3 regions of the Streptomyces sp. NPDC058464 genome follow, and region 3 is predicted to be linked to each of the others. Evidence: riboswitches for the same ligand, from Rfam matches in the RefSeq annotation. Region 3 holds a riboswitch; each other region holds the start of a gene.
What was found. A riboswitch is a leader RNA that binds a small molecule or an ion and turns the genes downstream of it on or off. The one in region 3 is predicted to bind cobalamin.
Positions count from the first base shown of each region.

Region 1: linked by a shared signal. The riboswitch ahead of ACFWPQ_RS27750 (prenyltransferase/squalene oxidase repeat-containing protein) and the one ahead of ACFWPQ_RS06680 (cobalamin biosynthesis protein) in region 3 are both predicted to bind cobalamin.
Region 2: linked by a shared signal. The riboswitch ahead of metE (5-methyltetrahydropteroyltriglutamate--homocysteine S-methyltransferase) and the one ahead of ACFWPQ_RS06680 (cobalamin biosynthesis protein) in region 3 are both predicted to bind cobalamin.

Region 1 is NZ_JBHXMA010000022.1:152,661-162,262, forward strand. It holds gene ACFWPQ_RS27705 (1,4-alpha-glucan branching protein) at 1-235, shown strand, start outside; gene ACFWPQ_RS27710 (ferredoxin) at 232-465, opposite strand; gene ACFWPQ_RS27715 (aldehyde dehydrogenase) at 475-1,932, opposite strand; gene ACFWPQ_RS27720 (GNAT family N-acetyltransferase) at 2,071-2,613, opposite strand; gene ACFWPQ_RS27725 (MSMEG_1061 family FMN-dependent PPOX-type flavoprotein) at 2,780-3,439, opposite strand; gene ACFWPQ_RS27730 (MBL fold metallo-hydrolase) at 3,641-4,741, shown strand; gene ACFWPQ_RS27735 (XRE family transcriptional regulator) at 4,813-5,394, opposite strand; gene ACFWPQ_RS27740 (hypothetical protein) at 5,651-6,685, shown strand; gene ACFWPQ_RS27745 (phosphotransferase family protein) at 6,817-7,467, opposite strand; cobalamin riboswitch at 7,522-7,653, shown strand; gene ACFWPQ_RS27750 (prenyltransferase/squalene oxidase repeat-containing protein) at 7,762-8,994, shown strand; gene ACFWPQ_RS27755 (SCO2322 family protein) at 8,991-9,602, shown strand, end outside; gene ACFWPQ_RS27760 (CbiQ family ECF transporter T component) at 9,601-9,602, shown strand, end outside.
Region 2 is NZ_JBHXMA010000012.1:190,416-200,017, forward strand. It holds gene ACFWPQ_RS18445 (IclR family transcriptional regulator) at 15-737, shown strand; cobalamin riboswitch at 865-1,083, shown strand; gene metE (5-methyltetrahydropteroyltriglutamate--homocysteine S-methyltransferase) at 1,239-3,548, shown strand; gene ACFWPQ_RS18455 (histidine phosphatase family protein) at 3,850-4,401, shown strand; gene ACFWPQ_RS18460 (DUF6204 family protein) at 4,463-4,822, shown strand; gene ACFWPQ_RS18465 (hypothetical protein) at 4,999-5,487, opposite strand; gene ACFWPQ_RS18470 (hypothetical protein) at 5,489-6,466, shown strand; gene ACFWPQ_RS18475 (MazG nucleotide pyrophosphohydrolase domain-containing protein) at 6,474-6,908, opposite strand; gene ACFWPQ_RS18480 (TAXI family TRAP transporter solute-binding subunit) at 7,016-8,014, shown strand; gene ACFWPQ_RS18485 (ATP-binding protein) at 8,139-9,536, opposite strand; gene ACFWPQ_RS18490 (response regulator transcription factor) at 9,546-9,602, opposite strand, start outside.
Region 3 is NZ_JBHXMA010000003.1:347,725-357,326, reverse strand. It holds gene ACFWPQ_RS06710 (hypothetical protein) at 1-305, opposite strand, end outside; gene ACFWPQ_RS06705 (alpha/beta hydrolase) at 703-1,830, opposite strand; gene ACFWPQ_RS06700 (class II aldolase/adducin family protein) at 1,951-2,685, opposite strand; gene ACFWPQ_RS06695 (lysozyme) at 2,882-3,637, shown strand; gene ACFWPQ_RS06690 (anion permease) at 3,812-5,068, shown strand; gene ACFWPQ_RS06685 (hypothetical protein) at 5,088-5,315, shown strand; cobalamin riboswitch at 5,458-5,598, shown strand; gene ACFWPQ_RS06680 (cobalamin biosynthesis protein) at 5,699-6,709, shown strand; gene ACFWPQ_RS06675 (cobyric acid synthase) at 6,706-8,229, shown strand; gene cobN (cobaltochelatase subunit CobN) at 8,226-9,602, shown strand, end outside.

The DNA of each region.
Region 1 (9,602 bases), on a different contig from region 3:
GGTCGAGCGTTCCTACGCGGGCGAAGGCCCCGTGCCCGGCCTCGGTGCCCCCGTCGACACCGACGAGAGCACCGAGTTCGCCGTACCGGGCGCCGGTCTGGTCCTGCGGCTGCGGCGTGTACTGGAGCCCGGCTCGACACCGCCCGACGGCACGGCCGGGCAGGTCACCGGCGCCTGGCAGCAGCCGGACGGCACCCGCGCCCGGGCAGTGTTCGCGACCCTGGGAAGGATCTAGTCCTCCGGCGGGAACACCGGCTCCCCGCTGCCCAGCAGGGTGATCGTGATCGCCTCCACCGGGCAGTTCTCCGCCGCGTCGAGGACCTTCCCGTTGGCGTCCGTCTCCGGGTCCACGGGGTGGGACTGCATGGCGGAGTCGAGGCGGAAGGAGCCGGTGGCGCGGTGGACGCACTGGGCCGAGCCGATACAGATCGAACGGTCGACCTCGACGTGCCAGCGGTCGCCCATGGCGGCCCCTCACCCCTCCCAGCCGGCCGGCAGGTGGATCATCTTGTGTTCCAGGAACTCGCCGTACCCCTCCGGGCCGAACTCCCGTCCCAGACCTGAGTTCTTGTAGCCGCCGAAGGGGCCCAGCATGTCGAGGCTGAAGGTGTTCACCGAGTAGGTCCCGGTACGGACCTGGCGCGCGACCTCGATGCCGTGCGCCACGTCCGCCGTCCAGACGCTTCCGCTCAGCCCGTAGTCCGAGTCGTTCGCGATCTTCAGCGCCTCGGACTCGTCGCCGTAGGGGAGCAGGCAGATCACCGGCCCGAAGATCTCCTCGCGCGCGATCCGCATGGAGTTGTCGACGTCGCCGAAGAGGGTGGGCTCGACGTACCAGCCCCTCTCCAGACCGGGCGGCCGTCCGCCGCCGGTGAGGATCTTGGCCCCCTCCTCCTGGCCGATCCGGATGTAGTCCAGGTTCCGCTGCTGCTGGCGGCGCGCGACCAGGGGGCCCACCTGGGTGGCCGGGTCCAGCGGGTCGCCGACCTTCAGGGCGCTCGCCGCGGCGGCGAAGGCGTCGGCGAACTCGTCGTAGCGCGAGCGCGGGACGAGGATGCGGGTCTGGGCGACGCACGCCTGGCCGTTGTTCATCCAGGCCGCCGGGACGATGCCGGCGACGGCGGTGGCCACGTCCGCGTCCGGCAGCACGACGGCCGCCGACTTGCCGCCGAGTTCCAGGGTCACCCGGGTGAGGTTCTTCGCGGCGACCTCCATCACGCGCTTGCCGGCCGCGACCGACCCGGTGAAGGAGACCTTGTCGACGCCCGGGTGGGACACGAGGTACTCGCTCACCTCGCGGTCCGCCGGCAGGATGGAGAGCACCCCGTCCGGCAGTCCGGCCTCCTTGGTGATCTCGCCGAGGATGTAGGCGTCCAGCGGCGACTCCGGGGACGGCTTGAGCACCACCGTGCAGCCGGTGAGCAGCGCCGGGGCCAGCTTGGCGGCCGCCACGAACTGGGGCACGTTCCACGGCACTACGGCCGCCACCACCCCGACCGGCTCCCGGCGCACCAGGATCTTCCCGAGCACCCCGTCGCGCGTCTCCTCGTACGTGAAGTCACGCGCGACCCTGATCGCCGCGTCCCACACCATCATCGCGCCGAGCGCCTGCGCGAGGACGCTCCAGGAGTACGGCGAACCGTTCTCGGAGGAGATCACCCGGGCGATCTCCTCGTGCCGCACGGCGATCGCGTCCTTGATGCGGGTGACGACCCCGATCCGCTCGTCGAGCGTCATCCGCGGCCACGGCCCCTCGTCGAAGGCCCGCCGTGCCACCGCCACCGCCCGGTCCACGTCCTCCCGCGAGGCATGCGGCACCCGCCCGAAGACCTCCTCGGTGTGCGGAGAGACCACCTCGATGACGTCCTTGCCCAGGGGGTCGGTCAACTCCCCGCCGATGAACAGCTGTCCGTGTTCCAGGAACTCGGTCATGGCGCCGCGCCACCCTTCCCTGACGATGTCTCAGAACTGATACCAGTTCTAGTTGAAGGAAGCCAGGGGCGGGAACGAATAGGCTCTCACCAGCGCTTTTGTCACTGCTGAAGGGGCGCCCTCGACGCCCCTTCAGGGCTAGGCCGCCGAGGCCGGCTGCCACTCCCGGGCGAGCAGCCCGAGCAGGACCTCGTCCAGGAACTCGCCCATCACCCAGGCCGAGGAGCGCAGCACGCCCTCGCGGACGAAGCCGTTGCGTTCGGCGGCGCGCAGCATCGCGGCGTTGTCCGAGAGGGTCTCGATCTGCAGACGGTGCAGGCCGCGTACGGCGAAGCCGTAGTGGCACAGCACCGCGACCACGTCGGTGCCGTAGCCCTTGCCGCGGAAGGCCGGCAGCAGACTCAGTCCGAGGTGCGCGCCGCGGTTGTGGTTGTCGATGCCCCACAGCACGGCGGAGCCGACCAGCGTGCCGCCCGCCAGCTCCACCACGGAGAACTTGACGCTCGCGTCGTCCTTGTCGTCCACCGTGAGCCGCGAGTCCTTCGAGCCGGGCGCGACCGGCCGCCACGGCCTGCTGTCCGCCCGCGAGGAGTGGACCGCGTCGTTGTAGAGCTCGGCCCGCAGGACCGGGAAGTCCTCCTCGTGCCGGGCCCTGAGCCCGACGGTGCTGCCTGTAAGCATGCGAGCTTCCTATCCGGCGGCACCGGCGCACGGCAAACCAATATGCGGTCGCGGCGGCCGGGGCCCGGCGGGCCGAGGGTGCGGCGCGCCGAGAGAACGGCGGGTCAAGGGCGCGGCAGGCCGGGAGTGCGGCGGGCCGACGATGCGGCAATCGCCGGTCGGGCCGTCACTCGTACCGGTACCTCAGCGAATCCGCCTCCGTCTGCTCGATGTCGGCGATCGTCAGCTCCGGCATCCGCAGCTGGGCCAGCGTCACCTCGGCCGAGGTCGGCTGGGCGTCGGCGGGGAGCCACTGCTCCGGCTTCCAGGCCCCGCTGCGCAGGAGCGACTTGGGGCAGTGCGGGTAGACCTCCTCGATCCCCACCACCAGCGCGCTGGCCGGCGGCTTGCCCACGGCGGTCAGCTGCGACAGCAGCTCCGGGCGGGTGGAGACGCAGGCCCGGCCGTTCACCCTGAGCGTCGTGGTGCGCCCCGGGATGACGAACAGCAGCCCGGCCCGGCCGGTGGCGACGACGTTCTGCAGGGTGTCCAGCCGCTTGTTGCCGGTCGCGTCCGGTATCGCCACCGTCCGAGCGTCCAGGACGGCGACGAACCCGGCGGGGCCGCCGCGCGGGGAGACGTCGCAGTGGCCCTCGGCGTCCGCGCTGGCGACCAGGACCAGCGACGAGCAGCCGATCAACCGCCGGGTCTGCTCGGTGAGTTCGGTCATCTGCTTGCGTACGGCCGCGGCGCCGGGCAGCTCGTAGGCCCGGCGCAACGCCTCCTGGTCGGGCACGGCGTCGAGGCGGAGCGAGTCGAAGGCACTGCCGGCAAGTGGGAGCGTCATGCCCCCGACCCTAAAGGGCCGACCCGCGGCCGAGCCCGGCCGGTGAGCGTCGGCCAGGGGGAGGCACTCGCGCGAGTCGCCAAGCGCGCGAAGTGCCGTCAAGTGAACTTGTCCGCCGCCTGCCTGACGCATCATCAGTTCTCGTTATAGTGAGGAACGGCCGTGGGGCCGGCGGGACCGGGCGGGGGCGGAGGAAGGCTGATGGCGGACAGTCTGGGCGAGTCGGCGGAGGTGCGGCCGGGGGAGGCGCGATCGGGGGAGGCGCGATCGGGGGTGGCGGTGCGGGATCTCGGTGGGGGTGTGCGGTCGATTGCCGTACCCATTCCGGACAATCCGCTCGGCCACACGCTGGTGTACATGATGGACACCGACCGCGGGCCGGTGCTGGTCGACACCGGGTGGGACGACCCCGGGTCGTGGGACGTGCTGGTGGCGGGGCTGGAGGCCTGCGGTACGGGCGTCGGCGAGGTGCACGGGGTCGTCATCACGCATCACCATCCCGACCATCACGGGCTGTCGGGGCGGGTGCGCGAGGCGTCCGGGGCCTGGATCGCGATGCACGCGGCCGACGCGGCGATCGTGCGGCGGGCCCGGGAGACCCGGCCGGAGCGGTGGTTCACGTACATGGCGGCGAAGCTGACGGCCGCCGGGGCGCCGGACGAGCACGTGGCGCCCTTGCGCGGCGGACCCCGCCGCCGAAGCACCCCGCCCGGCCTCGCCCCCGCCCTCCCCGACCGCGAGATCCTCCCCGGCGAACTCCTCGACCTGCCCGGCCGCCGGCTGCGTGCCGTCTGGACGCCGGGGCACACCCCCGGCCACGTCTGCCTGCACCTGGAGGAGCAGCACCCCGCCCGGCTCCCGGGCCACGGGCGCCTGTTCTCCGGCGACCATCTGCTCCCCGAGATCACCCCGCACATCGGCCTCTACGAGGACCCCGACGACGCGACCGTCACCGACCCCCTCGGCGACTACCTCGACTCCCTGGAACGCGTCGGCCGGCTCGCCCCGGCCGAGGTGCTCCCGGCCCACCAGCACACCTTCACCGACGCACCGGGACGGGTACGGGAGCTGCTGGCCCACCACGAGGAGCGCCTCTCCGGCCTGCTCTCCCTCCTCCGACAGCCGCTCACCCCGTGGGAGTTGGCCGTCCGGATGGAGTGGAACCGGCCCTGGGACCAGATCCCCTACGGTTCCCGGAACATCGCCGTCTCGGAGGCCGAGGCCCACCTGCGGCGCCTGGTGAAGCTGGGGCGCGCGGAGGCGGTGGCGGGGAGCGAGCCGGTCACGTACGTGGCGGTGTAGGCGGTTCGCCGGTCGCCGCCGCAACCCGGACCGGGTTCGACGTCACCGCCGCAACCCGGGCCGCCCGAAGCTCAGTTGACGGCGCCCTCGGAGGTGATCAGCATCTCCGCCAGGTCGGCGAGCGTGGCCAGCTGGCGGGGGTTCATCTGCGGGGCACGGGCCGCCAGGCGGACCAGGCCGCTCTCGCGGAGCCGGGAGAGCGGGTCGGCCTGGGCCTCCAGGCCCTGGAGCACCGGCTGGAGCGCCTCGTACAGCGCCTCCGGCTCGTCGGCGGTGAAGAAACCGGCCGGCAGGCCGAAGAACCGCCGCAGCCGGTCGGTGTGTTCGAGGCTCGGCAGCCCGCTCTTGCGCCACTCGCTCAGCCACTGCCTGCTGGTGCCGGCGATCGCCGCCAGCTCGCCCAGCGAGTACCGCTTGCCGTCGGGACGGCGCCGGTTCTCGCGGATGAAGTCCAGCCGCTGCCGCACCCGTTCGGCGAGCCCCGCCTCGGGCGCGGCCCCGCCCTCGAGGAGTTCGGCGACCACCCCGACCGGGATCCCGGTGCGGTACGACAGGTCGGCCACGTCCAGCACCTCGGGCAGCCGTCCGGGGCGCCCGGTCAGCTCCCCGAGCCGTTGCAGTGCACCGGTCAGCGGGGCATGGGCGTCACTCACCAAGGTCCCCCTGGACACGCGTGGTTGGTCGGTCGGCCGAGCAGACGCGAGGCTATCGAATCACCGGTCCCGGCCACCAGACATGACAAGGACCACTGCGCAAGGGGGCAGCAATCGTTGACATGTGACGGACCGGCAGGAAAGGATCACAGCACCAGGCCACGGTCGAACCGACCCGCCCCGGGTGCCGCCTATGGGGGAGCGGCATCCGGGGCGACCAGCCGCCCCGCCTCCTCCCAGAAGGTGAGGCGAACCGATGCCGCAGCCCGTCCTGCTCCTCGGTGCCGGCCGCCGGCGCGCGTACGACGAGTTCGTGCTGACGCGTGTCGCCGCGGTCCGCCCGGTGCTGCTGGTGGACGCCGCACCGCCGGCCTGGGCACAGCAGTGCCTGGCCGGTCACCTCGCGGCGGACCCCGGCAAGGGCGGCGCGACGGCATCGGCGGTGGTGCGGTTCGCGGCCAGGCACCGGGTCCGCGGCGTGCTGACCCACACGGGCGAGTACGCGGTCGCCGCCGCCACGATCGCCGGGCAGTTGGGGCTGCCCGGCACCTCCCTCGCCGCGGCCGCCGCGTGCAGCGACCCGCCCGCGCTGCGCGCGCTGCTGGCCGGCCGCGCGGTCCCCGTCGACGACGACCCCGGCCCGCCCCGCGTCTCGGCCGAGACGGTCGTCCTCGACGGCGAGATCCGCATCGCCGCCATCACTCGTACGACCCTGGGCCCGGCGCCCGCCCGGCAGCCGCTCCGGCACACCGTGCACGCCCACGACGGCCTGCTGCACAACCGTTTCCTGCGGCTGGCCGTCGACCGCACCGTGCACGCCCTCGGCGTCGGCCGGGGCGTCCTGCACATCGGCCTCACCCTCACCGACCGCGGCCCCCGGGTCACCGACGTCGCCCCGCACCTCCCGGGCGACCTGATCCCGCTGCTCGTCAAGCGGGCCACCGGTGTCGACCTCGCCCAGGTCGCGGCCGCCCTCGCCACCGGCGATGTGCCCGACACCACGCCGACCCGGCAGCGGGCGGCCGCGATCCAGTTCGCCTACCCGGCCGCCACCGGCCGCCTCGACCACCTGGACCTCTCCCCCGACGCCGCCCACGAGCCCGGCGCCGACCGCATGCTCCTCACCGGGCACACCGGCGACCACGTCACCGCCGGGCCGCACGCCACCGCCGCCGACCGGCTGGCCCTCTGGGTGGCGGTGGGCGAGACCCCGGCCGACTGCGACGACGCACTGCGCCGGATGGCCCGCCACCTGTCCGCGGGCATCGCCCCGCTCGCGAACGCGGCGTGAGCGCTCCGCCGGACCTGCCGCGGCATGCCGTCGGTCGACTGCGGCGCCGTCGTGGCTGCTCGCGCAGTTCCTCCCCCGGCCTTCGGCCGGGGGTACCCCCAGCGTCCCTGAAGGAGCGCTGCCGGTCCGCCCTAGAACGCGATCGCCCGTATCAACTCGCCCGCCTCACCCAGCACTTCGACTTCCTCCCGGCTCATCGTCGGATTGGCCGCCCGCCGCCGCAGCGCCTCCGTCAGCCCTTCCTCGGTCAGTTCGGCCGGATCGGCGAGCAGGGCCGTCAGCAGCGTGCGCGCCAACGGGTAGGCACCGAGCGCCACTTGGGCGAGGATCACCGCGGACATGCCCCAGTCGAGCCCGGGCGGCCCGTCCTCGGCGTTGGTCCAGTCGATGACCCGAGGGCCGTCGGGGGTCAGTATCACGTTGTCCGGATGGAGGTCGAGATGGAGGACCCGGGCGCCGGGATCGGCCGGTTCCCGGCCGGGCACCGCGTGCAGCCGGCGCAGCAGCGAGGCGAGCAGCGCGCCGCCCTCCGCCGCGTCCGTCTCCCCCGCCAGCAGCGCCGCCAGCATGGTCGGCCCGGACAGCCGCTCCATCACCAGTTCGGTACGGGACCCGGACGGCCGCACCCGGGGCGCCGGGTACCCGTGCTCCCGTACGTACGTCATCACCGCGCCCTCGGCGGCGGCGTCCCCCCAGCCGTCCCGGTCCCGGCGCAGCACCCATGCCTCGTCGATCTCGTACACGTCGGCCGAACGCCCCGAGCCGAGCAGTCTCCCCGTCATGGCCCGACCATAGCGAAACGGTCCCCGCACAGCCCCCTCTCAGCTTCCGCCGGGCGGCCGGTAAGGTAGCCGGGTCGTCATCACCCGTACGGGGGGAAGCCGGTGCAATTCCGGCGCTGACCCGCAACCGTGAGCCACATCCCCTGTGGCAAGCCGGACCGCCGCGCCCGGGACGTTGATCGGCTCATGTGCGCCGGCGCCCGCCGTCGCACGGCACCGTCGAGGTTTACGGAGCCGAGCCGCCGGGGTGTCCCGTGCTGCCCGGCTCCCCGCAGGGAGAGGCACCCGCCGACCATGACCGTCCTCCGCCGCACCGCCGGGGTGCTGGCCGCCACCGCCGTCATCGGTACCGCCACGCCCGCGACGACCGCGCTGGCCGCCGGCACGGCCGCCGGCACCGCGTCCCCTTCGCCCTCCGCGTCGGCGGTCCTCCCGTCGGGGCTGTACGGCGGTTCGGACCCGAAGTACGACGGCGTCTGGCGCCAGTCCCTCGCCCTGCTGGCCCAGCGCGCGGTGGGGGTCACCCCGGCCGCGAAGGCGGTGGACTGGCTGGCCGGGCAGCAGTGCGCGAACGGCTCGTTCGCCGCGTTCCGCGCCGAGCCGACGGCGGCCTGTGACGCCAAGGTGACCGTGGACACGAACAGCACGGCGGCCGCGGTACAGGCGCTGAAGGCGGCCGGCGGCCACGACGCCGCCGCGGACAGGGCCGTGAACTGGCTGAAGTCGCAGCAGAACAAGGACGGCGGCTGGGGCTACGCCCCCGGCTCGGCCAGCGACACCAACTCCACCGGCGTGGTCATCGGCGCGCTCGCGGCGGCCGGCGCGAGCGCGGACAGGTCGCCGTACGCCCTCCTCGCCAAGTGGTCCCTCCCCTGCGCCGAGGACGGTGGCGGCGCTCTCGCCTACCAGCCGGACCAGCAGGGGAAACTGGCCGCCAACGCGGACGCGACCGCGGCCGGGGTGCTCGGAGCCCTCGGCAAGGGATTCGTGACGACGGCCGGGAAGGCGTCGGCGAAGGGCAGCCATGCCTGCGCGGACGCCGCCAAGGCCCTCACCCGGGACGAGGTGGCCCGCAACGGCGCCGCGTACCTGGCGGACGCCACCTCCGCCAAGGGCTACCTCGTCTCCGCGCTGCCCGGCGCCAAGCCCCAGCCGGACTACGGCAACACCGCCGACGCGGTCGTCGCCATGGCCGCGCAGGGCTGGACGAAGCCGGCGAAGAAGCCGTACGCGTGGCTGGAGGCGCACGCCGTGCCGTGGGCGGAGCAGAGCGGGCCCGCGGCCTACGCCGAGCTGGTCCTCGCCGCGCACGCGATGGGCGCGGACCCGCGCGACTTCGGCGGGACGAACCTGGTGACGGCGCTGAACGCGACGGGCCCGGCGCCGCAGGCGGCCACGGCCGCCGCGAAGCACACCGAGGAGAAGAAGCCGGGCAACAGCGTGTGGTGGATCGTCGGCACCGGTCTCGTCGGCGGTATCGGCATCGGCTTCCTGCTCAGCGGCCGCCGGAAGCAGCAGCAGCTGTGACCGCGGTCCGCCGGGCCGCGCTGCTGCTCCTGGCCGCGCTGACGCTGTGCGCGACGGCCGCCGGGCCGGCGGCGGCCACCGGTTACCGCTACTGGTCCTTCTGGGAGCGGGACGGCGCGCGCTGGGCGTACGCCACGCAGGGCCCCTCCACCGCGCGGCCCGCCGACGGTTCGGTCGAGGGTTTCCGCTTCGCGGTGAGCGAGGACTCGGCGGACGCGTCGCGACCGCGCGGCACGGCGGACTTCGGGAGGATCTGCGCCGGCACGCCTGCCGTGGAGGGCCGGAAGCGGGTGGCGCTGGTCGTCGACTTCGGCACGGCGGCGGACGCGTCCCCGGGAGAGCGGCCGCCTGCGCGGCGGACGGCCTGTGCGGTGGTGTCCGAGGACGCGACGACGGCGGAGGCGCTGGCGACGGTGGCGAAGCCGCTGCGGTACGACACGAACGCGTTGCTGTGCGCCATCGACGGGTATCCGTCGCGGGGGTGCGGGGAGAAGGTCGCGGCGGGGGGTACGTCGGACAGCGGGCCGTCGCTCGGCCTGGCGGCCGGCGTGGGGGTGGTCGTAGTGGTGGCTGCGGGTGCCCTCTGGCAGACACGGCGGCGGAAGAAT
Region 2 (9,602 bases), on a different contig from region 3:
GCAATCAGGGAAACATGCTCGACAAGGCCGTGGCGGTCCTGGACTGCTACCGACCGAACGGCGGCGCGTTCCGTCTGACGGAACTGGCCGAGCGGTCCAAGCTGCCCAAGACCACCGTGTTCCGGCTCTGCGCCGAGCTGGTCCGGCTCGGCCTGCTGGAGCGGGACGCGGACACCTACCGGCTGGGCGGCGCCCTCTTCGAGCTGGGGTCGCTGGTGCCGCGCCGACAGGATCTGCGGGAGGCCGCGCTGCCGTTCCTCCAGGACCTGTTCGAGGCCACCCACGAGACCGTGCACCTCGGGGTGCGCGAGGGCCACGAGGTGGTCTACGTCGAGCGCATCCACGGCCACGACGTGCTGCGGCTGCCGTCCCGGATCGGCGGCCGGCTCCCGCTGACCTGCACCGGGGTCGGCAAGGCCCTGCTGGCGTTCTCGGGCGCCGAGCTGGTCGAGGAGGTGCTGGCGGCGCCGCTGCCGCGGTTGACGGCCCGCTCGATGACGGAGCCTGCGCGGCTGCGTACGGCAGTGGAGCAGGCGCAGGTCGCCGGGCTGGCGTACGAGGAGGAAGAGGCCGCGGAGGGGGTCAGCTGTATCGCGGCGCCGGTTTTCGACGGGCCGACGGCGGTGGCGGCACTGTCGGTGGCCGTGCCGTGCGGGCGGTTTCGGCCGGCGCAGCTGGCACCGGCGGTGCGGACCGCTGCGCTGGGCCTGTCGCGGGCGTTGCGGTCAGGTCGGTGAGTTGTTGGGGTAGGGAGACGTTCGCCTAGGGGGGTGGGGGTGTTCGCGGACGGCGGGTGCGGGTTTGTCCTTGGCTGGTCGCGCAGTTCCCCGCGCCCCTTTGGGGCGCGCCCCTGGCCGGGGTCGTAAGGTGGGTGCCGCAGCTGGTTCGCCCTGTCCGCCAGGCGGGGTGTCGTAAGAGGGAACCCGGTGTGAGTCCGGGACTGCCCCGCAGCGGTGAGTGGGAACGACCGCCGTCATACGCACTGGATCCACCGGATCCGGGAAGCGACGGCCAGTAGGGGTCTCGTACGGCCACGAGACGCGCCCGCGAGTCCGAAGACCTGCCAACTGCCCGTGTGCGAACCACTCGTGCGCGGACATCCCGGTGACCTCGTGGGCGGGTCGGCGTGCACATCGGACGGACGGTCGTATACGACCGCCGCCGTCCGGTTCGTCATCCCTTCGCGCTCTCGTCCCGTCACCGGGATCTCAGGGAATCGTCTCGCGAAGGAGATCTCCGTGACAGCCAAGTCCGCAGCCGCGGCAGCCCGGGCCACCGTGTACGGCTACCCCCGCCAGGGGCCGGCCCGGGAACTGAAGAAGGCGATCGAGAGCTACTGGCAGGGCCGGGTCACCGCCGGCGCCCTGCGGGCCACCGCCGCCGAACTGCGCCGCTCCACCTGGCGGCAGCTCGCCGAGGCCGGCCTCCACGAGGTGCCGACCGGCGACTTCTCGTACTACGACCACGTCCTCGACACCACCGTGATGGTCGGCGCCGTCCCCGAGCGGCACCGCGCCGCCGTCGAAGCCGATGCCCTGGACGGCTACTTCGCCATGGCCCGCGGCACCCAGGACAGCGCGCCGCTGGAGATGACGAAGTGGTTCGACACCAACTACCACTACCTGGTGCCGGAGTTGGGTCCCGACACCGTCTTCGCCGCGAACTCCGCCAAGCAGGTGGACGAGCTGCGGGACGCGCTGGCCCTCGGGCTCGCGGCCCGGCCGGTGCTGGTCGGCCCGGTCACCTATCTGCTGCTCGCCAAGCCGGCGCCCGGTGTGCCCGCCGGCTTCGACCCGCTCATCCTCCTCGACCGGCTGCTCCCGGTGTACGCCGAGGTACTCGCCGACCTGCGGGCGGCCGGGGCCGAGTGGGTGCAGCTCGACGAGCCCGCCCTGGTCCAGGACCGCACCCCGGGCGAGCTGGCCGCCGTCGCCCGCGCCTACCGCGACCTGGGCGCCCGCACCGACCGGCCGAAGCTCCTGGTCGCCTCCTACTTCGGCCGGCTCGGCGAGGCCCTGCCGGTGCTGGCGAAGGCCCCGGTCGAGGGGCTCGCCCTGGACTTCACCGGGGCGGCGGCCGCCAACCTGGACGCCCTGGCCGCCGTCGGGGGGCTGCCCGGCAAGCGGCTGGTCGCCGGTGTCGTCGACGGCCGCAACGTCTGGGTCAACGACCTGCCGGCGTCCCTCACCACCCTCGGCACCCTGCTGGGCCTCGCCGGCCGGGTCGACGTCGCCGCCTCCTGCTCCCTCCTCCACGTGCCACTGGACACGGCCGCCGAGCGGGACATCGCTCCGCAGGTCCTGCGCTGGCTGGCCTTCGCGAAGCAGAAGACCGCCGAGATCGTCACCCTCGCCAAGGGGCTCGCCCAGGGGCCCGACACCATCGCCGCCGAACTCGCCGCCAACCGGGCCGACCTGGCCTCCCGGGCGGGTTCACCGATCACCTGTGATCCCGCGGTCCGTGCCCGGTGCGCCGCCGTCACCCCGGCCGACGTCCGCCGCGCCCAGCCGTACCCCGACCGCGCCGCCGCCCAACGCGCCCACCTGCGGCTGCCGTTGCTGCCGACGACGACCATCGGCTCGTTCCCGCAGACCGGCGAACTGCGCACCGCACGCGCGGACCTGCGGGCGGGCCGGATCGACACGGCCGGCTACGAGGAGCGGGTCAGGTCCGAGATCCGGGAGGTGGTCGCCTTCCAGGAGAAGGCCGGCCTGGACGTCCTGGTGCACGGCGAACCCGAACGCAACGACATGGTCCAGTACTTCGCCGAGCAGTTGACGGGGTACCTGGCCACCCGGCACGGCTGGGTCCAGTCGTACGGCACCCGGTACGTGCGCCCGCCGGTCCTGGCCGGTGACATCTCCCGCCCCGAGCCGATGACGGTGCGCTGGACGTCGTACGCCCTGTCCCTCACCGACCTCCCCGTCAAGGGCATGCTGACCGGGCCGGTGACCATGCTGGCCTGGTCGTTCGTCCGCGACGACCAGCCGCTCGGCGACACCGCCCGCCAGGTCGCCCTCGCCCTGCGCGACGAGGTCGACGACCTGGAGAGGGCGGGCACTTCGGTCATCCAGGTCGACGAGCCCGCGCTGCGCGAGACCCTGCCGCTGCGGGCCGCCGACCGGGACGGGTACCTGGCGTGGGCGACCGAGGCGTTCCGCCTGACGACCGGCGGAGTCCGTCCGGAGACCCAGATCCACACGCACATGTGCTACGCCGAGTTCGGTGACATCGTCCGGGCCATCGACGACCTCGACGCGGACGTCATCAGCCTGGAGGCGGCCCGCTCGCACATGCAGGTCGCCCGCGAACTCGCCGCGCACGGCTATCCGCGCGAGGCGGGACCCGGGGTCTACGACATCCACTCGCCCCGGGTGCCGAGCCCGGCGGAGGCCGCCGACCTGGTGCGGACCGGCCTGCGGGCCATCCCCGCCGAACGGCTCTGGGTCAACCCCGACTGCGGGCTGAAGACCCGCGGTTGGCCTGAGGTCCGGGCCTCCCTGGAGAACCTCGTCGCGGCGGCACGCTCGGTGCGCGCGGAGCTCTAGCCGGGTCCTGTGGCGGGTGCCGGACGGCGTACTGTCGGGGGGCGCGGGGGACCCCCCACCCCACCGCCGGGGCCCCGCACCGCCGCCGGCGCGCGGGGGCGCCACGCTGGGGGCGCGCGGAGCGCTCGCGGGGCCCTGGGGGGGGTGCCGCCCGGCGTACTGTCGTGCGCGTCCGGCACCCGCCGTCACCACCGCCGTCACCCGTCACCGCCGCCGTCACCCGTCGCCGCCACGACCAGACACCGCCCGACATCGCCAGACTCCGCCCGACACCGATGGACGACCATGGAGGAACCGCCCCGTGACCTGCCGAGTCATCCTGATAGCCCCGGCCTTCACACCCTCGCTGCGGCGGGCCCGCTTCTACGACGGTGACTCGATCGAGAACCCCGGGAAGGTCGCGCTGTCCCTGCCGGCCGCGGGCGAGGTCGTCCACTCCCCCGGCGTGCGCTGCCGGGAGACGGCGGCCGCGCTGGGCCTGGACGCCTCGGCGGAGCCCGAGCTGTCGGGCCTGGACGCGGGCCGTTGGCGGGGCCGGGCGCTGGACGAGATCGGCGCCGCCGAACCCGACGCGCTGCTCCAGTGGCTGACCGACCCGGGCGCCGCGCCCCACGGGGGCGAGTCGGTAAGGGAGTTGTGCGCGCGGGTCACCGGCTGGCTGGACCGGACGGGCCTGACCATCGGCAGGACGATCGCCGTGGTGGAGCCGGAGGTGGTGCGGGCCATGGTGCTGCACGTGCTGGGGGCGCCCGATACCGCGTTCTGGCGCGTGGACACCCCGCCGCTGTCGGCGACGGAGATCACGGGCGGGCCCGGTCGCTGGAACCTGCGGCTCGGCCAGGTCGGCGGGTAGCACCGGAGGGGCGCCGGAAATGCGGTGGAGCGGTGCGCCCCGTCCTGCCTAGGGTCGCGCCATGACCACCCGCACCTTCCGCGTCACCGTCCGCGGCGTCTTCGACGGCCTCAGCGCCGCGCAACGCGCCGAACTGCTCTCCCGGGCCGCCGAACACGACGTACTGCGCGCGGCCTTCACGCCCGAGGGCCACCTCAGTTACGACATCGACGCCCGTCCCGCCTTCACCTTCCGCTTCCAGGACAGCGGGGAGGACGAGGAGGACATCCTGGAGGCCACCGAGCGTGCCGAGGAGGCAGCCAGGGCGTGGCTGGCCGAGCGCGGCTACGGCTACAAGAACCTCCGGTCCAGCGCGGAGGACCTCTCCCAGGCACCCCTCGGCAAGCGGCAGCGCCGGGCGGCCGCGCAGCAGCAGGGCTGACCCTTCGCGGAAACGGCCACGGCGGCCTGAAGTCGCCGTGGTTCAGGTCACGTCGGGATGTGACCTGATTGTGGAGTTCCTATGCCGGAGGCGTGGCATGCTCGGGGCCACATCGAGTTACCGACCAGTTCTACCCATCGGTAACAAAGTCGGTGTTCCTTCGCGACCCCCCACCCTCAGGACCGACCTTGCGCAGACGCACGAGGCCAGGGCATGCCCTCATGCCCGCCTTCGCCGTGACCGCCCTCATCCTCGCCGCCGGCTGCTCCTCGCCGCAGCACCAGACCTCCGCCGGCGACCACGCCCGGGAGACCGCCCGGGTCTCCGACGGGGGCCTCCGCCGCCGCCCGCACGGACGGACAGTCGCTCGCCGTCGCCGCCGCACCCGCCGCCACCGCGACCACGGCCGCCGGCTCGGCGGGTGCGGGCCGACCGGCCCACCGCACCGCGCTCACCGTCAGCTCGTACGACAGCAAGACCCGACGGGCCGTCATATCCGGCGCCACGAAGGGGAGTTCTCCGGGCAAGGGCAGTCCGGCCGCCCCGACGGTCTCCCCCACCCCCTCGCCATCGGTCTCCGCCTCGGCCGCCGCCCGCCAGGCCGCCGTCGGTGACGTCATCGCCAGCACCCCCGCGCCCGGCGCCCCGGACGGACTGCTCGCCAAGGTGACCAAGGTGCTCGGCGAGACCGACGCCGGCACCGAGGTGCAGACCGAGCCCGCCACCCTCGACGCCCTCCTCGGCGACGACACCGCCAAGGGCACCGCGCCCGTCGACCCGGCCGCCTTCGACGTCGACAAGCTGCTGCCCGACGTCAAGGTCTCCTGGTCCAAGGCCGGTGACGTACACGTCGGTCCCGAGGGCGCCCACGTGCCGCTCGGCAGCCTCCGGCTGGACGTCAGCACCGAGATACCGACCGCCGAGGGCGCCCCGGCGTCCGCAGCGGCCTCGGTCTCCGGCTTCGTCCAGGTCGCCCCGCAGGTCGACTTCGCCTACGGCGGCGCGGGCACCGGCAGCGCGCCCGGCTCCGCCTACCTCGGCGTCTCCGGCGACTGGGACTCCGGCTGGGCGGTCAAGGGGCGGGCGGCGGCCACGGCCACCCCGCTGCGCATCCCGTTCGCCAAGCTGCACGCCGACCCCGTGCTCCAGGTCGGCGCGGTCCCCGTCGTCGTCAACCTCGACCTGACCTGCTACCTCCAGGTGAGCGGCGACGGGAAGATCTCCGTCGACGTGGAGCAGAACCTGAAGGGCGACTTCAAGGCGGGCGGCACCTTCGGCACAACCCAGGGCTGGACGCCGGTCAGCAGCTCGACCATGACGAGCACGCCGGTGCGCACCTCGGTGACCACCGCGGGCGGCGTCAGGACCACGCTCGGCGCCGAGGCCTCCGTCGGCCTCTACGGCAGCGTCGGTGTCACCGCCGACCTGGCGCCGTACCTGCGCGGTGAGGCGACCGGCACGGTCACCGCCACCTCCGCGACCCCGGGCGCGGACGTCCAGGGCGACTGGAGCCTGTACGGCGGGGTCGACCTCTCCGGCACCCTGCGCCTCCAGCTGTCGGTCTTCGGCACCCCGGTGCTGGAACGGGGCATCCCACTGGGCGCCCTGCACCGCGAGTGGAAGCTGGCAGGCGGCAGCCTCTGACCCCGGGTCAGGCCGCGCCGCCCGGTCTCCAGCCCTGGCCGCGCAGCACCGCCGACACGTCCGGCGCCCGGTAGTGCTCGCCCTTGAGCACCTTGCCGTCGGCCCGGCGGGCCACCTGCCCGTCGGGCCCCAGCTTGCTCATGTTGGACCGGTGGATCTCGGCGAGGACCGCGTCCAGATCGATCCCGTGCACCAGCGCGGTGCCGTACGCCACGTAGACCACGTCCGCCAGCTCGTGCGCGAGCCGGTCGAGGGGCCCTTCGACCGCGACCTCGGCGACCTCCGCGGCCTCCTCGGCGAGCAGCTCCCCCCGGTGCGCGGCCAGTTCCGGGGACACCTCGGTCGGCGTGGTGCGGGCGTCCAGGCCGAAGGCGTGGTGGAACTCCCGGACGAGGCGGGCGGGTGAGGTACCGGTCGGGGCACCGGGGACGGAACTGGTCATGCGAACGACTCTAGCCGCCGCCACTGACAGTCCGGGGCCGCCGCCCTGCCCCCGGCCCCGGCCGCCTCCCCTGGCCAGGACCCTGCCCTGCTGGCAGGATCGCGCGCATGCCCAAGGTCTTCCCCCGTATCGGCAGGCGCCGCGCGCTCCAGGGCGCAGCCGCCTGCTTCGTCGCGTCCGGCCTGCTGCTGTGGTGGCTGCTGCCGCTGGGCGAGAAGCCGCCGACCGGGACGATCACCTTCAGCACCGGGACCCTGCGCGGCGTCTACCAGGAGTACGGCGAACGGCTGCGCACCGAGCTGGCCAGGGACATGCCCGGGCTGAAGGTGAAACTGGTGCAGAGCAACGGCTCGTACGAGAACGTGCAGCGGGTGGCGACCGGCCGGGCCGACTTCACCATCGCGGCGGCCGACGCGGTGGAGACGTACGAACTGAACGACGGAAAGGGCGCCGGAAAGCTGCGCGGGGTGGCCCGGCTCTACGACGACTACGTGCAGCTGGTCGTGCCCAGCGACTCCGGGATCACCAGCGTCGCGCAACTGCGGCACAAGAGGGTGGCGATCGGGCTGCCCGACTCGGGGGTCCGGCTGATCGCCAACCGGGTGCTCAGGGCCGCCGGGGTGGACCCGGCGAAGGACATCACCCCGGTGTCCGAGGGCATAGACACCGGCCCGGACCAGCTGCGGAAGGGCAGGATCGACGCCTTCTTCTGGTCCGGCGGACTGCCGACCAAGGGGCTGCTGGACCTGGCCGAGAAGTTCAGCTTCACGTTCGTGCCGATCAGCGGCAGCCTCGTCACCAAGCTGCACACCGAGAGCGAGGCCGCGCTCTACTACCGGGCGACCAACATGCCGGAGTCGGCGTACCCGTCGGTGCAGCAGGGCACGGCGGTGCCCACGATCGCGGTGTCCAACGTCCTGATGACCCGCAAGGACATGGACCCGCGCCTCACCGAATGGGTGACCCGCACGGTCATCAAGAGCCGCGACGACATCGGCAACCACGTCCACTCGGCCCAGCTGGTGGACCTGCGCACGGCGATCTACACGGACCCGCTGCCGCTGCAGGAGGGGGCAAGGCGGTACTACCGCTCGGTGAAGCCGTAACCGCGAAGCGCCCCACCTGCAGCGCCCCGCAGGGGCGCGGGGCTGTATCGACCTGCGGCTCCGCCGCGTGGGCGCGACCAGCCTCCACCCAACCGCACCGAACACACAACCGCAGCCCCCGCTCTCACCCACCCCGCGGCACAGACACAGTCACCCGCAACCCCCGCGGCTCACCGTGCTCGTACGACAGCGACCCCCCACCCGTCGCCAGCAACGCCCGCGTGATCGACAGCCCCAGCCCCGACCCCTTCACGTTCTGGTGCCGTCCGCTCCGCCAGAACCGGTCCCCCACGCGCACGAGCTCCTCGTCCGTCAACCCCGGTCCCGTGTCGGTCACCACGACCGTCGACACGTCACCGGCGGCGGTCACGGTCACCGTCACCTCGCCCCCCTCCGGCGAGAACTTCACCGCGTTGTCGATCACCGCGTCCAGCGCGCTGGACAGTGTGACCGGGTCGGCCCACCCGGTGGTCGGCGCGCAGTCCCCCGTCAGCCGGACCCCCTGCGCCGCGGCGGCCGGTGCCCACGCGGTGATCCGCTCCTCGGCCAGCCGTCCGATGTCGGTCAGCATCAGGGACGCCTCGGCGTGCTCGGCCAGCGCCAGGTCGAGCAGGTCGTCCAGGACCTGCGCGAGCCGCTTGCCCTCGGTGCGGACCGAGGCGATCTCCTCGTTGCCCTCGGGTAGTTCGAGGGCGAGCAGTTCGATGCGGAGCAGCAGCGCGGAGAGGGGGTTGCGCAGCTGGTGGGAGGCGTCGGCGACGAACGCCCGCTGCTGCTCCAGCACGTCCTCGACGTTGTCCGCCATCTCGTTGAACGCCCGGGCCAGCCTTCTGAGTTCCGGCGGACCGCCGGCCGCCGCGACCCGGGACTTGAGCCGGCCGCTGGCGATCGCGTGCGTGGTGGCGTCGAGCACCCGTACCGGCCGCAGCACCCACCCGGTCAGCCGCAGCGCCGCGCCGACGGCGAGCAGCATCGCCGCGCCCTCGCCGGCGCCGATGAGCAGCCAGCCCCGCAGGGTGCGGGAGCGCATCGGCCCGGTGGGCGAGTCGGTGACCACCACGGCGACGACGTCACCGTCCCGGATCACCGGCGAGGCCACCACCAGTCGGCTGCGCTGCCAGGGCCACACCTGCTCCGGGTCGTGGCTGCGCCGGCTGAGCAGGGCCTCCTCGAAGGCCTCGCGGACCTCGCCGCCGGTCGGCAGCACCCAGTCGTCGGGCGCGTTGGCCATGGAGGAGGCGTTCCGGTAGAAGACGCCCGCGCGGATGCCGTAGACGCCGTAGTAGCTGGCCAGTTCGCGGCGGAGGGTCTCCAGGCGGTCGTCCGTGCGCATGGGGCGCGCGGTGGTGGACGTGTCGGTCACGAACTGGGCGAGGGCCGCGAACCGCGCGGTGTCGTCGATGCGGTCGACGACGACCTTCTGCTGCTGCGCGGAGGCCGTGCTGACGGCGAGCGGAACGCCGAGCGCGAGCAGCACGGCCGCCATCAGGACGATGAGCAGCGGAAGGAGACGTGTGCGCACCCGTCCCCGCTACGCGGCCGGGGCGACGAGCCGGTAGCCGACGCCGCGTACGGTCTCGATGAGCGC
Region 3 (9,602 bases):
CCGGGGCGTGCGCTGTCGCCGTGCACCTCGACCAGACCGGCGAGGCGGGCGGTGTCCCAGTCGGCGCGGACCTGAGCGGCGGTCAGGCCCAGGTCCTCGGACGCGCGTTCGGCGGACGCGTCGGAGAGGGTGGCCTTGCCGTCGGCGGTGGCGCCGTCGCTGCCGGGCCCGAGGGCGGCGTCGGCCCAGTGGGCGACGCGGGCCGCGCCGGCGAGGCCGAACCGTGCCATTCTGGCCAGCTCGGCGGGGGCCGGGGTGCCCTCGGGCGGGCGGGGTGCGGGGCGGCGCGCGGGCCGCTGGTTCATCGCTCGGGGGGCGGCGGCCAGGGGTCGCGTTCGGACGAGTCGAAGCCTTGAGTCGCGCGGGATACGGGACGTCACGGGTGCAGTCTTCCGGTTGACGGTCCGAAAACCCAAACGGAATGTCACGGCGGGCGACGGGGCTGGCCAACGCACGGGGTGCGAGGGGAGGCGAGGAGACATGTTCAGGCCAGTGGTACGGCCTTAAACGGAACCTTCGGAACCGGCCGGAATCAGGGTTTCCGGCTTGGGACGGAGAGAGGCCGGGGACGCGGAGGGGAAGGACCGGCGGGTGCGGGAAGAATCACATCGGGGGCGCCACCGGACGAAGGGGCGCGCATCAGGGAGGGCACGCGCCGGGGCGCATGGCATCGGGGGCACATGACATCAGCGGCGGGGCGCATCACATCAGCGGCGTGAGGAACCGGCGCAGTCGTTCCTCGTACTCCTCCGGGTCGGCGTTCCACATCGCGCCGTGCGGGGCGTCCGGGACGGTGTGCAGGGCCACCCGGTCGGGGCGCCGCTCGGCGAGCCGGCGGGAGTACACCCAGGGGGCCACCGTGTCGTCCGGGCCGTGCACGATCAGGGTGGGCACGGTGAGGTGCTCCGGGTCGACGGGGTCGCCGACGTGGTCGGCGTGCAGACCGACGCGGCCCTGGGCGGCGCGCACCGCGAGCGGCAGCAGGGGCTCGGGGGTGTGCCGGGCCTGGGCGAGGGCGCGCAGGGTGGCCTCCCAGCTGAGCACCGGGGAGTCCAGGACGAGGCCGCAGACGCGTTCGCGCAGTGCCGAGTGGGCGGCGGCGCGCAGCGCCATGGTGGCGCCGGTGGACCAGCCGTGCAGGACGACCCGGCGGGCGCCGTAGCGGACGGCGTAGCGGATCGCCGCGTCCAGGTCGCGCCACTCGCTCTCGCCGAGGTGGTTCAGGCCGTCCGGGGAGCGTGGGGCGCCGAGGTCGCCGCGGTAGGCGAGGGCGAGGACCGGCAGGCGCCGGGCGTGCAGGAACGCCATGACGTTCATGGGGTGCTCGCGGGTGGTGCCGAGGCCGTGCACCGCGATCACCCAGGTGTCCCGGTGGCCGGGCACGAACCAGGCGGGCAGCGGGCCGAGTTCGCCGGGCAGGTCGACGTCGGCGTACTCCAGGCCCAGTGCGGTGCCCGGGTTGCCGATGTGGAGGTTGGCGGTGAGCCAGGCCCTGTCGCCGGTCTCGAAGGTGCCGTGGGTCACCCGCTCCAGCCGCCGTACGACGGTGTCGGCGGTGTCCGCGGCGGCCTCCAGGACGGCTCCGACGACCGCGTGCGAGCCGTCGCCGGCCAGGCCGTAGGTGCCGGGGCGCAGCGAGGCGAGGTCACGGGTGAGGGTGATGCGGCCGGCCGCGGTGCCGTGCACGGTGAGCCGGGGTTCGGTGGGCAGGGGCCGGCCGGGCGGTGCCTTCAGCGCGGCGTCACTCGCGTACCGCCCCGCGGCCACGCCGGCCGCACCGGCGGCCAGGACGGCACCGACGGCAGCGGCCGTGACTTTGACTGGGCGCACCTGTCCAGTGTCGGGTCGGAGACCGACGGCGGCCAGTGGAGCGGAAGGGGCCGTCGCGCCGGAGAAGGACGCAGAGGGACGGAGAAGGGCGGAGAAGGGTCGAGGGCGGTCCGGGCGGGCTCAGTGCCGTCGCTGCCCGTACCCCCGCAGCCGCTCGCCGACCTCCGTGATCTGTTCCGGGGACAGCAGGCTCGGGGTCAGGCCGGGCACCGAGGACGCCGTGAGCCACAGGCGGCACATCCACTCCAGCTGGGCGGTGCGGTCGTAGGCCTGGGTGAGGGTGGTGCCGTAGGTGATCGTGCCGTGGTTCTGGAGGAGGCAGCCGGAGCGGCCGGTCAGGGCGCGGAGCATGTTCTCGGCCAACTCGTCGGTGCCGTACGTCGCATACGGGGCAACCCGGACCGCGCCGCCGAGGGCCGCGGACATGTAGTGGATCGCCGGCAGCTCGGGGACGAGCGTCGAGACGGCGGTGGCGTGGACGGCGTGGGTGTGGACGACCGCTCCGGCGCCGGTGCTGCCGTAGATCGCGAGATGCATCGGCAGTTCGCTGGTCGGGACCAGGGTGCCGAGGACCTGGCGGCCGGCGAGGTCCACGCCCGTCACGTCGTCCGGGGTGAGGCTGTCGTACGGCACGCCCGACGGTGTGACCAGCACGGTGTCGCCGACGCGGACCGAGACGTTGCCGGAGGTGCCGACGACCAGCCCGTCGGACACCGTGCGGCGGGCCGTGGCGACGAGTTCGCGCCAGGCAATCGCCTCCTCCGCGCGTACATCCCGCCTTCGCGGCTCCGACACACGTTGTGCGCCGGCCCGTCCACCCCGTCCGTCACGCTCGTCCCGCTGCTGCTCAGCCATGGCCCGATCCTGTCAGGCGGTGTCCCAACCGCCCCGCACGGCAGGGCACTTTAGACCGGACGTCCCGAATCCAGTAGAGCGCAAATCATCCCAAAGCGTTCCATTTCCTGGCTTGGCCGAAGATCGCCGAGGATACGCCGATCTTCCAATAATCTCTGGACGATTTTCCGTACACGTTGCCATTCCGGGGGGAAACATGGCCCGTGACCGCATTCCGCCGTCCCGCCACCGCGTCCGCGTCCTGGCGGCGTCCGTGGCGGCGCTCGCCCTCGCAGGGACCGCGGCCGCGCTCGCCGGGGCACCGGCGTCCGCGGCGAGCCTGCCGAAGGGACACGACGTCTCCTCGCACCAGAAGAGCGTCGACTGGCCGAGCGCCAAGGCGAAGGGCGCCAGGTTCGTCTACATCAAGGCGACCGAGTCCACCACCTACCGCAACCCGTACTTCGGCCAGCAGTACAACGGCTCGCGCAAGGCGGGGATCATGCGGGGCGCGTACCACTTCGCCCTGCCGGACAAGTCGTCGGGCGCCCAGCAGGCCGCGTACTTCGTGAGCCACGGCGGCACCTGGACGGCGGACGGCTGGACCCTGCCGCCCGCGCTCGACGTCGAGTACAACCCGTACGACAAGAAGCACAGGTGCTACGGGCTGAGCCACTCCAGGATGGTCAAGTGGATCAGGTCCTTCAGCGACGAGCTGCAGCGGGAGACCGGCCGGCGGCCGGTGATCTACACGACCACCAACTGGTGGAACCTCTGCACCGGCGGCAGCAGCGCCTTCGCCGACCACCCGCTGTGGATCGCCCGCCACGGCTCGGCGGACGCCGGGACACTGCCGGCCGGATGGTCGTCCTGGACCTTCTGGCAGTACGACAACAGCGGCAGCCTGCCGGGTGACCAGAATCTCTTCAACGGGTCGGCGGGCCGGCTGAAGTCGTTCGCCATGGGCCTCTAGCCAAGGGGCGACTGGGCCGCCGGACCGGCAACGGGACGGCGGCCCCGGTCCGCCCGGCCCCCGGGCGCACTCAAGCCGATCCCATACACCGTCAAGACCGCCCTAGTTCACCTTCTGTTCATCCAGGTTGCCTACGGTCCAACAGCCAATGACCTCGAAAGATTGCCTGGGTAAATGGAAAACTTCTCGCTGATCCTCGCGATTGTGGTGGTCACCGCACTCGCGTTTGATTTCACGAACGGTTTCCACGACACCGCCAACGCGATGGCCACGACCATCTCGACCGGCGCGCTCAAGCCCAAGATCGCGGTGACCATGTCCGCCGCGCTCAACCTGGTGGGCGCCTTCCTCTCGGTGGAGGTCGCCAACACGATCTCCAAGGGTCTCGTCGACGAGAACGGCATTCGTCCCGAGGTCATCTTCGCCGCGCTCGTCGGCGCCATCCTCTGGAACCTCGTGACCTGGCTGGTGGGCCTGCCCTCCAGTTCCTCGCACGCCCTCATGGGCGGTCTGGTCGGCGCCACCGTCGCCTCCGCCGGCTTCGGCGCGGTCCACGGCGACGTGCTCGTCACCAAGGTCCTGCTCCCGGCGGTCGCCGCCCCCCTGGTCGCGGGCCTCGCGGCGACGCTCGCCACCCGCCTGTCCTACGCGATCGGCAAGAACGCCGACGACAACGCCACCCGCAAGGGCTTCCGCGCCGGCCAGATCGCCTCCGCCGGACTGGTCTCGCTCGCGCACGGCACCAACGACGCGCAGAAGACGATGGGCATCATCACCCTCGCGCTGATCGCGGGCGGCTCCATCGCGCCCGGCTCCAACCCTCCCACCTGGGTCATCCTCTCCGCCGGCCTCGCGATCGCGCTCGGCACCTACATCGGCGGCTGGCGGATCATCCGCACCATGGGCAAGGGCCTGACCGACCTTCAGCCGCAGCAGGGCTTCGCCGCCCAGACCAGCGCGGCCACCGCGATCCTGGCCTCCTCCCACCTCGGCTTCTCCCTCTCCACCACGCACGTCGTCTCCGGTTCGGTGATGGGCGCGGGCCTCGGCCGCAAGGGCGGCACGGTCCGCTGGTCCACCGCGACCCGCATGATGGTCGCCTGGGTGCTCACGCTCCCGGCCGCCGCGCTGGTCGGCGCCCTCGCCGAGTCCGTGACGGACCTAGGCGACTGGGGCACGGCGGTCGTCGCCGTCTTCCTGGTGGCCGCCAGTGCCACGATCTGGAAGCTCTCCCGCCGCGAGGTCGTGGACAGCAGCAACGTCAACGACACGGGCGCCACGGAGCCGGCCGGCGTGGTGACCACGGCGATCGCCGCCGTGACCCCGCCCCCCGCGGGCACGGTCACGGAGGACCTGACCGCCACGATCCCCTCCCCTTCCCCCTCCCCCGCCACGGCTGCCCCCGCGACCGACCCGGCCGCCACCGTCTGACCCCCGAGGAAGAAGCGACATGAACATCGACTGGGCAGCCATCGGCTCCGTCTTCGGCGTCAGCCTCGTGGCCACGGTGGGCCTGGTGGCCCTCTTCACCCTCGGCATCAAGGGCCTCTCCGCCCGCGAACGCGCCACCGCCCAGGGCAACTCCGCGGCTCTGGCCGTGACCGCCGCCTACCTCTGCTTCGCCGGCTGCACGGCCGCCGTGGCATGGGGCATCCACCTGATCGTGGCGAAGGCCTGACGCCGAAGGGCCTCACCGGCGCCGAGAAGGCTCCTCTCCGTCCGCTCGGAGAGGAGCCTTCGGCATGCCCCACGGGCCCCGCCGGGCAACCGGTGTGGGCCTTCCCACACACTCCCCTCCCAGGTCAACGGCAAGTTGACGGGTCTTCCAGGGGCGTGGTGGACTTCCGAAGCCATGTACGGCGGCAAGGGAGGAAGCCGGTGTGAATCCGGCGCGGTCCCGCCACTGTCACCGGGGTAGCAATCCCCGGGAGCCAGGAACTCCCACCGCCGGTCTCGTCGAACCAGGGCGCGGACACCCTGAGTGAGGACATATCGCCATGCGCGGCTGCCGACCGAGGTTCAGCAACCGGCCCGTCCCCGACCCCGCGGCCGGCTGAGCCGATGGGTGCCGATCGCGTCTTCGCGTACGGCGCCGCCGCCGGCCTTCTCGGTGACCTGCTGCTCGGCGACCCGCGCCGGGGGCATCCGGTCGCCGTGTTCGGGCGGGCGGCCGGGGCCGTGGAGCGGGTGCTGTGGCGGGACCACCGCGGGTGGGGCGCGCTGCACACCGCCGTGTGCGCCGGCGGCGCCGTGGCGCTGGGCGCCGTGGCCCAGCGGGCCGTACGACCGTCCACCGCCGCGTCCGTCGCGCTGACCGCGGCCGCCACCTGGGCCGTCGTCGGGGGCACTTCGCTCGCCCGCGAGGCCCGCGTCATCGGGCGTGCCCTGGAGGCGGGTGACGTCGAGGCGGCCCGTGCCCGGCTGCCGCATCTGTGCGGACGGGATCCGCAGGCCCTGGACGCCGACGGGATCGCGCGGGCGGTCGTGGAGTCCGTCGCCGAGAACACGAGCGACGCGGTCGTCGGGGCGCTGGTGTGGGGGGCGGTGGGGGGTGTGCCCGGGCTGGTGGGGTTCCGGGCCGTCAACACCCTGGACGCCATGGTCGGGCACAGGTCGGCCCGGTACCGGAGGTACGGATGGGCCTCGGCGCGGCTGGACGACGTGGCGGGCTGGCCGGGGGCGCGGCTCACCGCCGTGCTGGCCGCGGTGGCCGGGGATGACCGGCGGGGGGCCGTACGGGCCTGGCGGGCCGATGCGGCGAAGCATCCGAGTCCCAACGCCGGGCCCGTGGAGGCTTCGTTCGCCGGGGCGTTGGGGGTGCGGCTCGGGGGGACGTTGTCGTACGGCGGGCGGGTCGAGCACCGGCCGGTGCTGAACGGGGAGGGGCGGAGCGTGGAGACCGGGGACATCCAGCGGGCGGTGCGGCTGTCACGGCGGGTGGGGTGGCTGGCGTTGGGGGTGAGTGCGGCGACTGCCTTGCTGCGGGGGCGGGTCGACCGGCCACAGCCGTTGCGGGTCGACCAGGCTCAGCGGTCGCGGTCGGCCATGCAGCGCCCCGGGGGTTCCTCATGAACAACCTCAAGAACAACGGAGGCCTCCTCGTCGCCGGTACCACCTCCGACGCCGGGAAGAGCGTCGTCACCGCCGGTATCTGCCGGTGGCTGGTGCGGCAGGGGGTGAAGGTCGCGCCGTTCAAGGCGCAGAACATGTCCCTCAACTCCTTTGTCACGCGCGAAGGTGCCGAGATCGGGCGGGCGCAGGCCATGCAGGCGCAGGCCTGCCGGGTGGAGCCGACCGCGCTCATGAACCCCGTGCTGCTCAAGCCCGGTGGCGAACAGAGCAGTCAGGTCGTGCTGCTCGGCAAGCCGGTCGGTGAGCTCAGCGCACGCGGGTACCACGGTGGACGGCAGCAGCGGCTGCTCGGCACCGTGCTCGACTGTCTCGCCGAGTTGCGGGGCACGTATGACGCGGTGATCTGTGAGGGGGCGGGCAGTCCGGCGGAGATCAACCTGCGCCGGACCGACATCGTGAACATGGGGATCGCCCGGAACGCCGGGCTGCCCGTGCTCGTGGTCGGGGACATCGACCGCGGGGGCGTGTTCGCCTCCTTCTTCGGGACCGTGGCGCTGTTGTCGCCGGAGGACCAGGCCCTCGTCGCCGGGTTCCTCGTCAACAAGTTCCGGGGGGACGTGTCCCTGTTGGAGCCGGGCCTGGACATGCTGCACGGGCTCACCGGGCGGCACACCTACGGCGTCCTCCCCTTCCGGCACGGGCTCGGGATCGACGAGGAGGACGGACTGAGGGTGTCCCTGCGCGGGACCGTCCGGGAGTCGAACACGGCCCCGCCCGTCGGGGCGGACGTGCTCCGGGTCGCCGTCTGTGCGATCCCGCTGATGTCCAACTTCACGGACGTGGACGCGCTGGCCGCCGAACCGGGCGTCGTGGTGCGGTTCGTGGACCGGCCGGAGGAGCTGGCCGACGCCGATCTCGTCATCGTCCCCGGCACCCGGGGGACGGTCCGGGCCCTGGAGTGGCTGCACGAGCGGGGGCTCGCGGACGCGCTGCGGCGCCGGGCCGCCGAACAGCGGCCCGTGCTCGGCATCTGCGGTGGCTTCCAGATCCTCGGCGAGCACATCGAGGACGAGGTCGAGAGCCGGCGCGGACAGGTGGACGGGCTCGGGGTGCTGCCCGTGCGCGTCCGGTTCGCCCGGGAGAAGACGCTCACCCGGCCCGTCGGGGAGGCCCTCGGCGAGCGGGTAGAGGGGTACGAGATCCATCACGGGGTCGGTGAGGTGACCGGCGGGGAGCCCTTCCTCGACGGGTGCCGGGTCGGGCAGACCTGGGGCACGCACTGGCACGGCTCCCTGGAGTCGGACGGTTTCCGGCGGGCCTTCCTGCGCGAGGTGGCGGCCGCCGCGGGCCGCCGGTTCGTGCCGGCCCCCGACACCTCGTTCGCCGCGCTGCGCGAGGAGCAGCTCGACCGGCTCGGCGACCTGATCGAACAGCACGCGGACACGGACGCGCTCTGGCGGCTCATCGAGTCGGGCGCGCCGCAAGGACTGCCTTTCATTCCACCGGGAGCGCCCGCATGAGCACTGTGTTGTTGTTGTCGACCGCCGACACCGATCTGCTGGCGGCCCGGGCCGCCTCCGGTGCCGACTACCGGATCGGCAATCCGACGCGCGTCGACGTCACGGCGGAGCTGCCCGCGCTCCTCGCGGGCGCGGACATCGCCGTCGTACGACTGCTCGGCGGCAAGCGGGCCTGGGAGGACGGGCTCGCCGCGCTGAAGGCCGCCGGGATCCCGACCGTGCTGCTCGGCGGCGAGACGGTGCCGGACGCCGAGCTGATGGCCGAGTCGTCGGTGCCGGCGGGCGTGGTCGCCGAGGCCCTCAGGTACCTCGTCGAGGGCGGCCCCGGCAACCTCACCGAGCTGGCCCGGTTCCTCTCCGACACCGTGCTGCTGACCGGTGAGGGGTTCGTCGAGCCGCAGAAGATGCCCGAGTACGGCGTCCACGGCTCCCGTACCCGGGAGAGCGGCCGGCCGACCGTCGGGGTGCTCTTCTACCGGGCCCACGAACTGAGCGGCAACACGGGCTTCGTGGACACCCTGTGCGACGCGATCGAGGCGCGCGGCGCGAACGCCCTTCCGGTGTACTGCGGTTCGCTGCGCGGGGCGGACGCCGGGCTGTACGAGCTCCTCGCCGGGGCCGACGCACTGGTCGCGACCGTCCTGGCGGCCGGCGGCACGCACGCCTCGCAGGCCTCGGCCGGCGGCGACGAGGAGGCCTGGGACATCGGGGCGCTCGCCGACCTCGACGTGCCGGTGCTGCAGGGGCTCTGCCTGACCTCCTCCCGGCAGGCCTGGGACGACTCCGACGCCGCCCTCTCCCCCATGGACGCGGCGATGCAGGTCGCGATCCCGGAGTTCGACGGACGGCTGATCACGGTCCCGTTCTCCTTCAAGGAGCAGGGACCGGACGACGTCCCGGTGTACGTCGCCGACCCCGAGCGGGCCGGACGCGTCGCCGGGATCGCCGTACGGCACGCGCGCCTGCGGCACAAGCCGAACGCGGAGAAGAAGGTCGCGCTGGTCTTCACCGCGTACCCGACCAAGCACTCCCGGGTCGGCAACGCGGTGGGCCTCGACACGCCCGCGTCCGCGGTGGGCGTGCTGGACGCGCTGCGGAACGCCGGGTACGTGGTCGAAGGACACCCGGACAACGGCGACGAGTTGATCCACCGGCTCATCAACGCCGGCGGCCACGACGTCGAATGGCTCACCGAGGAGCAGCTGGCCGCCGCGCCCGCGCGGGTGCCGCTCGCCGACTACCGGGCCTGGTTCGAGAAGCTCGACCCGGGGCTCCGGGACGCGATGACCGAGGCGTGGGGCGAGCCGCCGGGCTCGCTGTACGTCGACGGCGACGACATCGTGCTCGCTTCCCTCCGGTTCGGGAACGTCGTG